2 regions of the Streptomyces sp. NPDC054866 genome follow, and region 1 is predicted to be linked to the other one. Evidence: riboswitches for the same ligand, from Rfam matches in the RefSeq annotation. Region 1 holds a riboswitch; the other holds the start of a gene.
The links. A riboswitch is a leader RNA that binds a small molecule or an ion and turns the genes downstream of it on or off. The one in region 1 is predicted to bind S-adenosylmethionine.

Region 2: linked by a shared signal. The riboswitch ahead of thrC (threonine synthase) and the one ahead of ACWGI2_RS10815 (aminotransferase class V-fold PLP-dependent enzyme) in region 1 are both predicted to bind S-adenosylmethionine.

Annotation. Positions count from the first base shown of each region.
Region 1 is NZ_JBSGZA010000002.1:460,322-466,062, reverse strand. Features, by position in the region: gene qcrB (cytochrome bc1 complex cytochrome b subunit) at 1-1,267, shown strand, start outside; gene trpD (anthranilate phosphoribosyltransferase) at 1,406-2,470, shown strand; SAM riboswitch class IV at 2,545-2,661, shown strand; gene ACWGI2_RS10815 (aminotransferase class V-fold PLP-dependent enzyme) at 2,828-4,201, shown strand; gene ACWGI2_RS10810 (glycerate kinase family protein) at 4,153-5,361, opposite strand; gene ACWGI2_RS10805 (SLC13 family permease) at 5,393-5,741, opposite strand, start outside.
Region 2 is NZ_JBSGZA010000006.1:146,172-151,912, reverse strand. Features, by position in the region: gene groL (chaperonin GroEL) at 1-926, opposite strand, end outside; gene ACWGI2_RS28820 (cold-shock protein) at 1,265-1,468, opposite strand; gene ACWGI2_RS28815 (MoaD/ThiS family protein) at 1,893-2,168, opposite strand; gene thrC (threonine synthase) at 2,279-3,589, opposite strand; SAM riboswitch class I at 3,607-3,741, opposite strand; gene ACWGI2_RS28805 (glucosyl-3-phosphoglycerate synthase) at 3,910-4,854, shown strand; gene ACWGI2_RS28800 (hypothetical protein) at 4,938-5,090, shown strand; gene ACWGI2_RS28795 (alpha,alpha-trehalose-phosphate synthase (UDP-forming)) at 5,192-5,741, shown strand, end outside.

The sequences.
Region 1 (5,741 bases):
CTTCCTCGCGGCGATGTTCGTGCACATGATGCGCGTCTTCTTCACGGGTGCCTTCCGCAAGCCCCGCGAGGTCAACTGGGTCTTCGGCTTCCTGCTGTTCGTCCTCGGCATGTTCACCGGCTTCACCGGTTACTCGCTCCCTGACGACCTGCTCTCGGGAACCGGCGTGCGCTTCATGCAGGGCGCCGTCCTGTCCGTGCCGATCGTGGGCACGTACCTGGCGATGTTCCTGTTCGGCGGGGAGTTCCCCGGCGGCGACTTCGTGGCCCGGTTCTACTCGGTGCACATCCTGCTGCTGCCGGGCATCATGCTCGGGCTCGTGGTGGCGCACCTGATCCTGGTCTTCTACCACAAGCACACGCAGTTCGCGGGTCCCGGCAAGACCAACAAGAACGTCGTCGGCATGCCGCTCCTTCCCGTCTACATGGCGAAGGCCGGAGGCTTCTTCTTCCTGGTCTTCGGTGTGATCGCGGCCATCTCGGCGATCGCCACGATCAACCCGATCTGGGCGCTCGGTCCCTACCGTCCCGACCAGGTGTCCACCGGAGCGCAGCCCGACTGGTACATGGGCTTCTCCGAGGGCCTGATCCGTGTCATGCCGGGCTGGGAGATCAACCTCTGGGGTCACACGCTCGTCATGGGTGTGTTCGTCCCGCTGGTCATCTTCCCGCTGGTCCTTGTCGCGATCGCGGTCTACCCGTTCATCGAGTCCTGGGTCACCGGGGACAAGCGCGAGCACCACATCCTGGACCGCCCGCGCAACGTCCCGACCCGTACGGGCTTCGGCGTCGCGTGGATCACCTGGTACATGGTGCTGCTGATCGGTGGTGGAAACGACCTCTGGGCCACGCACTTCCATCTGTCGATCAACGCGATCACCTGGTTCGTGCGCATCGCCTTCTTCGTGGCACCGGTCCTCGCCTTCGTCATCACCAAGCGGATCTGCCTGGGTCTGCAGCGGCGTGACAAGGAGAAGGTCCTGCACGGCCGCGAGTCGGGCATCATCAAGCGCCTGCCGCACGGTGAGTTCATCGAGGTCCACGAGCCGCTCAACCAGGAGCAGCTGCACACGCTCACCGCGCACGAGCAGTACGCGCCGCTCGAGATCGGCCCCTCGGTCGACGAGAACGGCGTCGAGCGCAAGGTGTCGGGTTCGCAGAAGCTCCGGGCCAAGCTCAGCAAGGGCTACTACGGGGAGGACAACCAGATCCCCAAGCCCACCACCGAGGAGTACAAGGAGATCACGAGCGGCCACGGCCACCACTGATCCTCTGAAGCTCTGACCAAGGTCGCCACGGCGAGAGCCCCGTCCCATGCATTCCAGTGCATGGACGGGGCTCTTTGCCGTCCCCGGAGCTGGATAAGGTGTTCCTGACCCATGCCTAGACGAACCCAGGAGCGGCATATGAGCGCTGTGACCCCCGCAGGAGGCAACACCGCGGCGGCCCGTTCCTGGCCCGGTGTACTGAACGGGCTGCTGGAGGGACGCGACCAGAGCGCCGAGGACACCGCCTGGGCTATGGACCGCATCATGCGCGGCGAGGCGACCGAGGCCCAGATCGCGGGCTTCATGGTCGCGCTGCGGGCCAAGGGCGAGACCGTGGAGGAGATCTCCGGCCTCGTACGCACGATGTACGAGCACGCCAATGTGATCGAGGTACCGGGGCAGACCGTCGACATCGTCGGCACCGGCGGTGACGGCGCCAAGACCGTCAACATCTCCACGATGTCCGCGATCGTGGCCGCGGGAGCGGGCGCGAAGGTCGTCAAGCACGGCAACCGCGCGGCCTCCAGCGCCTCGGGCGCCTCCGACGTCCTGGAGAAGCTCGGGGTGAACCTGGAGCTGCCGCTGAAGCGGGTCGTCGAGGTGGCCGAGGAAGCCGGGATCACCTTCTGCTTCGCCGTGAAGTTCCACCCGGCGCTGCGGCACGCCGGAGCGGCGCGCAGCCAGTTGGGCATCCGGACCGTCTTCAACGCCCTCGGCCCGCTCACCAACCCGGCCAAGGTGCGCGCCCAGGCGGTCGGGGTCGCCGACCCGCGGATGGCGCCGATCGTGGCCGGGGTCTTCGCCGAGCGCGGGAACTCCTCCCTCGTCTTCCGCGGCGACGACGGCCTCGACGAGCTGACGACCACCTCGACCTCCCGGGTCTGGGTCGTACGGGACGGCGCCGTGCGCGAGGAGGCCTTCGACCCGCGGGACGTCGGCATCGACCTCGTCCCCGTGGAGGCGCTGCGGGGCGCCGACGCCTCGTACAACGCCGAGGTGGCCCTGCGCCTCCTGGACGGCGAGACGGGCCCTGTGCGGGACGCCGTGCTGCTCAACACGGCGGCGGCCCTGGTGGCCCTGACGCCCGGCGAGGGGACCCTCGTGGAGCAGATCGGCGCCGGCATCGCGAAGGCGGCGCGGGCGATCGACTCCGGGGCCGCGAAGAAGGCCCTCGAGCTGTGGGTGGCGGCCAGCAACAGGTGAGTGTGGTGCCCACCGCAGTCCGGATGCCGGACTGCGGTGGGCACCGAGAAGATCGTGTGGCAAGATGCTGCGCAGGTCATGAGTGACAGCGATTAGGCCCCGGCTCGCTGTCCGGCAACCCTCCGTCCGTGGCGGGGTGCCCCGGGTGAAGACCAGGCCGTGGACAGCAAGGTCCATGGCAAGCGCGGACCCCTGCGAACAACCCTGGGGTCCTGGTCCTCAAGGGAGCAGTCTCGTGAGCAAGCGAATGCGATAGGGCTTTCAGCCCCTTTTCCGCACCCCCTTTTCTCTTCATCACTGCGGCGCCGTACGAGCGCTCTCGCAGTGAACTCGCCTGCCTTCCCACGGGAGTTCGCCATGTCTGTCACCACCGCTGCCGCCGACCGATCCGTCTGTGCCGCCCCGCTGCCCGTCCTCGGCCGTGACGTCACCGTGCCGCTCGTCACCGGCGGCGAGGTGACCTACGCGGCGCTCGACTACGCGGCGAGCGCCCCGGCCCTGCAGCGGGTGTGGGACGACGTGGCCGCGTACGCGCCGTACTACGGCAGCGTGCACCGCGGTGCCGGGTACCTCTCGCAGCTCTCCACCGACCTCTTCGAGAACAGCCGGGTCACCGTCGCCGAGTTCCTCGGCTGCCGCGAGGACGACCAGGTCGTCTTCACCCGTTCGACCACCGACTCGCTCAACCTCCTTGCCGCGGCCCTCCCCGCCGACTGCCAGGTCTTCGTCTTCGAGACCGAGCACCACGCATCGCTGCTGCCCTGGCGCGACGCCCGCGTGACGTACCTGAACGCCCCGCGCACCGCCGACCAGGCCGTCGCCACCCTGGAGCGCGCCCTCGCCGACCGCGACCCCTACGGGCCCGCCCTGGTCTGCGTGACCGGCGCCTCGAACGTCACCGGTGAGCTGTGGCCGGTCAAGGAGCTCGCCGCCGCCGCCCACGCGCACGGTGCCCGCATCGTCCTGGACGCCGCGCAGCTCGCGCCCCACCACCCGGTCTCCATCAGCGAGTTGGACGTCGACTGGGTCGCCTTCTCCGGTCACAAGCTGTACGCGCCCTTCGGCTCGGGCGTCCTCGCGGGCCGCTCCGACTGGCTCCAGGAGGCGGAGCCCTACCTCGCGGGCGGCGGCGCCTCGCGGAAGGTCGCGCGGCGCACCGACGGTGGCGTGGACGTCGAGTGGCACGACACCGCGGCGCGGCACGAGGCCGGTTCGCCGAACGTCATCGGCGTGTACTCGATCGCCTCCGCCTGCAAGGCGCTGACCGAGGCGGGCTTCGACGAACTCGTCGCCCGTGAGCGTCACCTCATCGCGAAGGTGCGCGACGGTCTCGCCGAGGTGCCCGCGGTGAAGGTGCTCTCGCTCTTCGGCGACGACGCGCCGCGCGTCGGCGTCATCTCCTTCGTCGTCGACGGCTGGAACAGCTCGCACTTCGCCGCCGCGCTCTCCGCCGAGTACGGCATCGGCGTACGCGACGGTCTCTTCTGCGCCCACCCGCTGGTGCGCACCCTGCTCGGCAGCGACCCGCAGTCCCAGGGCGAGTGCGGCGCCCCCGAGGCCGCGCCCGGCGAGAAGTCCCTGAACGCGATCCGCGTCAGCTTCGGCGCGGGCACCCCCGACGAGCACGTGGAGCGTTTCGTGCGCGCCGTCAAGGAGCTCGTGGCGGACGGCGCGCGCTGGAACTACCGCACGGAGGACGGGCGTTGCGTGCCGGACACCACGGCAGCCTGAGCCTTGGGACGCCCCCTCAGACGTGACCCCAGGACGATCATCCGCAGGGCGCGCTCGGTCGCGTCGGTGAGGAACTCACCGCCACGCCCGAGCGCCTCGGTCAGCGAGACCGGAGCGGGCAGGATCGCGCTGTAGGCGTCCACGCCCTCCGCCCGTACGTGGTGCGCGCCCTGGCCGATCGTGCCCGCGAGGACCAGGACGGGGCGGCCGGAGCGCTTGGCGCGCCGTGCGACCTCGGCGGGGACCTTGCCGCGCGGCGTCTGGTGGTCCAGGGCGCCCTCGGCGGTGACGACGAGGTCGGCGCGGGCCAGGCGTGCGTCCAGGTCGAGGTGGTCGAGCAGGACGTCGAAGCGGGGGAGGAGCTGGGCGCCGAGCGCCGCGAGACCGGCTCCCAGGCCGCCGGAGGCGCCCGTTCCGGGGCCGAGGGAGAGGTCCGCCGTGACGTGCAGGTCGCGGGTCAGGACGTGCGCCCAGTGTTCGAGGCCCGCCGCCAGCTGTTCCACCTGCGTGGGGGTGGCACCCTTCTGCGGGCCGAAGACGCGGGCGACGCCGCGCTCGCCGGTCAGGACGTTGAAGGGGTTGCAGGCGACGCGGATCTCGGTGACCTTCAGGCGGGGGTCGAGGCCCGAGGGGTCGATGCGGCTCAGCCGGGTCAACTCGCGGCCACCGCACGGCAGTTCCCAGCCGTCCGCGTCCAGGAGTCGGGCGCCGAGCGCCTGGAGCGCCCCCGCGCCCCCGTCCGAGGTGCCGGAGTCGCCGCAGCCCACCAGGATGCGGCGGGCACCCGCGTCGAGCGCGGCACTGATCAGCTCGCCCACGCCGTACGTCGTCGTGGCGCCCGGGTCACGCAGATCCCGCGGGACCAGCGAGAGCCCGGCGACCGCGGCCATCTCCACCACGGCGGTGCCGGACGGAAGCAGCGCGAAGTGCGTGCCGATCCGCTGGCCGACCGGGCCGGTGGCGGGCAGCGCGACCAGGCGGCCGCCGCCCGTGGTGGCCAGGGCGCGCGCGGTGCCCTCGCCGCCGTCCACCAGGGGGATCAGATCGGTCTCGGCGTGCGGCACGACACGGCGTACTCCTTCGGCGATGGCCTCGGCCGCGGACTGCGCGGAGAGGGACTCCTTGAAGCCGCTGGGGGCGATGGCGAAACGGGTCAGCATGGCGGTCTCCAGAGTGGATTCAAGGGTGGGTTCAGCGGACGGGCACGCCGAGCAGCGGCCAGAGCGTGACGGCGAAGAGCAGGACGAGGGCGGCGGTCAGCGGCGCCAGGACCGCGGAGAGGCGCAGCAGGTCGCGCGGGGTGTAGGTGGGGGTGCCTGGGATGTCGGCGAAGAGCGTGACGGGCTTCGCGGATGCGGGCAGGGTGTGGCAGAAGCCGGCGGCCGCCGTGGAGGCGAGGGCGGCCGCGACCGGGTTGACGCCCGCGCCGACGGCCGCCGCGACGACCAGCGGGACCAGGACGGATGAGCGGGCCGAGCGGGACTGAAGGACCAGGTGCGCGGCCGTGCTGACCGCCACGACGACGGCAAGGAAGAGCCAG
Region 2 (5,741 bases), on a different contig from region 1:
TTCTCCAGCTTGAGGCCGACCTCCTCGGAGATGACGGTGCCACCGGTGAGGATGGCGATGTCGCCGAGCATGGCCTTGCGGCGGTCACCGAAGCCCGGGGCCTTGACGGCGACGGACTTGAAGGTGCCACGGATCTTGTTGACGACCAGGGTCGACAGGGCCTCGCCCTCGACGTCCTCGGCGATGATCAGCAGCGGCTTGCCGGACTGCATGACCTTCTCGAGGAGCGGAAGGAGGTCCTTCACGTTCGAGATCTTCGAGTTGACGATCAGGATGTACGGGTCGTCGAGCGACGCCTCCATACGCTCCATGTCGGTGGCGAAGTACGCCGAGATGTAGCCCTTGTCGAAGCGCATGCCCTCGGTGAGCTCAAGCTCCAGACCGAAGGTCTGCGACTCCTCGACGGTGATGACGCCTTCCTTGCCGACCTTGTCCATCGCCTCGGCGATGAGCTCGCCGATCTGGGTGTCGGCGGCGGAGATGGAGGCGGTCGAAGCGATCTGCTCCTTGGTCTCCACGTCCTTGGCCTGCTCGAGCAGGGCGCCCGAGACGGCCTCGACGGCCTTCTCGATGCCACGCTTGAGGGCCATCGGGTTGGCACCGGCGGCTACGTTGCGAAGGCCCTCGCGGACCAGCGCCTGCGCCAGGACGGTCGCGGTCGTCGTGCCGTCACCGGCGACGTCGTCCGTCTTCTTCGCGACCTCCTTGACCAGCTCGGCGCCGATCTTCTCGTACGGGTCCTCGAGCTCGATCTCCTTGGCGATGGAAACACCATCGTTGGTGATCGTGGGGGCACCCCACTTCTTCTCGAGGACGACGTTGCGACCCTTGGGGCCCAGGGTCACCTTGACGGCGTCGGCGAGCTGGTTCATGCCGCGCTCGAGGCCGCGCCGTGCCTCCTCGTCGAACGCGATGATCTTGGCCATGTGAAGTGGTCCTCCCGGACAGGGGTGGCATGCTTCCGGATCGCGCCAGCGCCCGCGACGGACGGCCTGCAAGCCTTGTGGTTCCTTGCCCCACCCGGCCTGCGGGCCTCACCGACCCGATCCAAGTTCTGTCACTCTCACTCGGAGAGTGCTAAGCCCAATGATTAGCACTCGACCCCTGCGAGTGCAAGCGCCTCTCGTGGATCCCCGACGTACGAGGGGGCGCGCGTCCAGGGGGTGCGCGGCGGGCCGGAGCCGAGGACGCACGAGGGGCCCGTACCCCTGTCGGGATACGGGCCCCTCGTCACTCGCTAAGTCGCTGGCCGATCGCGCCGAGATCAGACGGCGAGCTTGACCATGTCCGCCTGCGGACCCTTCTGGCCCTGCGAGATCTCGAACTCCACTCGCTGACCTTCTTCAAGGGTGCGGTAGCCGTCCATCTGAATCGCGCTGTAGTGGACGAAAACATCCGCACCACCGTCGACCGCGATGAAGCCGTACCCCTTCTCCGCGTTGAACCACTTGACGGTGCCCTGAGCCATGCCTAACTCCCCTATTACTGGCCCTTGCACGGGCCCGCACTTCGCGGACCCGGGTCAGACCTCACCCCCCCAATGGGTTGTGGAGGCGTGCGCCGGAACGCGTCGACCGCGGCTGAATGTATCTGTCCAACTGCCCTCTGCAACAGGTCAATCGGACGAGAATTCTGGGCACGCCTGATCGGTTATATGCGGAGAATTCGCCGGAATTCAGGGCAAGTCGGGCCAGACAAATGCCACGAGAAGGGCAAATGGGCAGTGCACTTTGGCTACTTCTTGTCGCCCTCGGGGCGACTTCGTATATGCGCTCGGCACAAACGGGGAAGCTCGCTTCCCAACTGTACCGCGCTCAACCACATGGAATTGCCCCCTCCACTTCTCTCGCGGAGGGGGCAATCAGGATTACGCAGGGTGTTTGGGAAAAGGATCAGCCGCCGGCGACGGCGGGGATGATCGAGACACCGGCGCCGTCCGGCGTCGCGGTCTCAAGGCCCTGCTCGAAGCGGACGTCGTCGTCGTTCACGTACACGTTCACGAAGCGCCGCAGCTTGCCCTGGTCGTCCAGGACACGGGCCGCGATACCGGCGTGGTTCTTCTCCAGATCGGCGATGACCTCACTGAGGTTCGCCCCCTCGGCGGCGACCTCGGACTGGCCGCCGGTGTAGGTGCGAAGAATGGTGGGGATGCGGACCTTGACGCTCATGGGATTCACCTCTTGATGCGGGGAGGAAGCGCCCCTGCAAGGGGCGCGGGGAACTGCGCGAGGACGGACCACGACCGCCCGTCGGCGACGGCGATCAGGCCCTACGGCGGCTAGTCGGCGAGCCCGGCGGCGCGGAACGCGTCGAGGCTGGGCTTGATCGTCGCCGTCGCCTGAGAGGTCTCGGCAACAGCGTCGAGGGTCTTGAGGCCGTCACCCGTGTTCAGCACGACCGTGGTCAGGGAGGGGTCGATGAGCCCCGCCTCGATCAGCTTCTTCGTGACGCCGACCGTCACACCCCCGGCGGTCTCCGCGAAGATCCCCTCGGTCCGAGCGAGCAGCTTGATCGCATCCACGACCTGCTCGTCGTTCACGTCCTCCACCGCACCGCCCGTGCGGCGCGCGATGTCCAGGACGTACGGCCCGTCGGCGGGGTTGCCGATGGCGAGCGACTTGGCGATGGTGTCCGGCTTCTGCGGGCGAACGACGTCGTGCCCGGCCTTGAAGGCCGTGGACACCGGCGAGCAGCCCTCGGCCTGGGCGCCGAAGATCTTGTAGGGCTTGTCCTCGACAAGACCCAGCTTGATGAGCTCCTTCAGCCCCTTGTCGATCTTCGTGAGCTGCGAGCCCGACGCGATCGGGATGACCAGCTGGTCGGGAAGGACCCACCCCAGCTGCTCGCAGATCTCGTACGCGAGCGTCTTGGAGCCCTCGCCGTAGTACGGCCGCAGGTTCACGTTCACGAAGCCCCAGCCCTCGCCCAGCGGGTCGCCGATGAGCTCGGAGCAGAAGCGGTTCACGTCGTCGTAGTTGCCCTCGATGCCGACGAGCTCGCCGCCGTACACCGCGGCCATGACGACCTTGCCCTGCTCCAGGTCGTGCGGGATGAACACGCAGGAGCGGAAGCCGGCGCGGGCCGCGGCGGCGCCGACCGCTCCGGCGAGGTTGCCAGTGGACGAGCAGGACAGGGTGGTGAAGCCGAAGGCACGCGCCGCCTCGATGGCCTGCGCGACGACGCGGTCCTTGAAGGAGTGCGTGGGGTTGCCGGAGTCGTCCTTGACGAACAACTTGCCCTGCTCGACGCCGAGTTCACGGGCGAGGTTGTCGGCCTTGACGAGCTTGGTCCAGCCGGGGTTGATGTTCGGCTTCTCGGCCACGTCCGCGGGGACGGGCAGCAGGGGGGCGTAGCGCCAGATGTTGTCGGGGCCGGACTCGATCTGCTTCCGGAGCGCCTCGGGGTCACCGGTCGGCAGGTCGTACGCGACTTCGAGCGGGCCGAAACAGGCCTGGCAGGCGAAGATCGGGCCGAGGGCGTAGAGCTCGCCGCACTCGCGGCAAGAGAGGCCGGACGCGGGGCCGAGGTCCACGGAACCCGTGGTGGTGGAGGGGGTGGTGTCGTTCGTTGCGACAGTCTGCGCAGCCATGGAGGCGAGGCCCTTTCTCCTCATCTTCCTCGCGGCGCATCTCGCCGCGAGACGGAATTGGCACCTTCCCCACCGAGACCTCGCGAGCGCGGTCGGCGGGATGGTTGCCGGGGCTTCAACGGGCCGTATCCCTCTGCCCCTCTGGATGAGCGGTATGGCGCCGGGGCTTCATGGGCCCGGGGCATTTGTTACGCGATGACCCCCGACATGCGATGGTCATCCGCGTTGTTCAAGACTGTAACCGACGGCCTGGACCCTTGAGATAGTCGTCCGAACCGCGAGATGGATCACATGTAGGCCACACACAGGAGGAGCCACCCGTGCTGGAAGAGGCCGAGCGCTGGCTGACCAGGCGTTCCTGGTCCGTTGCCGACCGTCCGCTCAGCGCACTCGTCGCCGCCAAACGGGCGTCGGGGGCCTCGGTGAGTGTCGTCCTGCCCGCGCTCGACGAGGAGGGGACGGTCGGCGAGATCGTCGCCGAGATCCGCCGTGAGCTGGTCGAGAAGGTCTCGCTCGTCGACGAGCTCGTGGTGATCGACTCCGGCTCGAAGGACCGTACGGCCGAGGTCGCGCGGGAGGCGGGCGCACGGGTCGTGCACCGGGACGAGATCCTGCCGCGCGTTCCGGCCGTGCCCGGCAAGGGCGAGGTCCTGTGGCGCTCGCTCCTGGTGACCGGCGGTGACATCGTCGCGTTCGTCGACGCGGACCTGAAGGAGTTCTCGGCGGACTTCGTCACCGGGATCGTGGGCCCGCTCCTGACCGAGCCCGACGTGGACTTCGTGAAGGCGATGTACGACCGCCCCCTGGCCGGTACCGCAGGTCAGGGTGGCCGGGTGACCGAGCTGATGGCGCGCCCGCTGCTCAATATGCACTGGCCCCAACTGGCGGGATTCGTCCAGCCGTTGGGCGGCGAGTACGCGGCGCGCAGGTCCCTCCTGGAGCGGCTTCCGTTCCCCGTCGGTTACGGAGTGGAGCTGGGCCTGCTGGTCGACGCGCTGCACACCGTGGGCCTTGACGCGCTCGCGCAGGTGGATGTCGGCGTGCGCAAGCACCGGCACCAGGACGGGCAGGCGCTCGGCCGGATGGCGGCGGCGATCTACCGGACGGCACAGCTGCGGCTCGCGCGCGGCCATCTCGTACGGCCCGAGCTCACTCAGTTCGAACGGGGCGAGCACGGGTTCGAGCCGCGGACCCATTCGGTGGACACGGAGGAGCGCCCGCCGATGTGCGGCATCGCGGAGTACACGGCACGCCGCGTGGCGTAACCACCCCAAGCCGGGCATTTTGTCTACATTCCCCACTTATGTGGCTCAGACGGGTAATGCGAAAAGTACGCCGCATCGGTGCCATGGCCGTGCCCGCCGCCGCGGCGGCGGCCGACAAGGGCAGGGGCGGCGAATCGGACACGATGCTGTACGCGGGTCTCGCGATCGCGCTGTGCGCACTGAGCGCGCTGGCGGTGGCGGCGGCGAGGAGCAGAAGCGGTTACAGACGCGACTAGGCGTCGCTCCCTGAAGGCGCCGTTCCCTGAACGTATACGGCCGGGCCCTTGCGGGTCCGGCCCCACGTTTGAGGCCTTCCCGGAAGGGCTAGGTTCGGCACATGGTCTCCGAGCACGCCGCCGCCCAGGTCCTCGTCGCGTCCAACCGCGGCCCCGTCACGTACACCCTTGAGGAGAACGGGGAACTGACGTCGAAGCGGGGCGGAGGCGGACTCGTCTCGGGCCTGAGCGCGATCGGCGACGAGGCGGACGCCCTGTGGGTCTGCGCGGCCCTCGGCGACGGCGACCGGGAGGCCGTGCGGCGCGGGGTCGGCGAGCCCGGCGTGCGGATGCTCGACATCGACGCGGGCTCGCACGAGGGAGTGCACGCCGACGCGTACAACGGGATCGCGAACTCGGTGCTGTGGTTCGTCCACCACATGCTCTACCAGACCCCGCTCGAACCGGCCTTCGGCCCGGAGTTCCGGGCGCAGTGGGCGTCGTACGAGACCTACAACCGGGCCTTCGCCGAGGCGCTCGCCGAGAACGCCGCGGCGGGCGCGGCGGTCCTCGTCCAGGACTACCACCTGTCCCTGGTGCCGGGGATGCTGCGTGAGCTGCGCCCCGACCTGCGCATCGGCCACTTCTCGCACACACCGTGGGCGCCGGTGG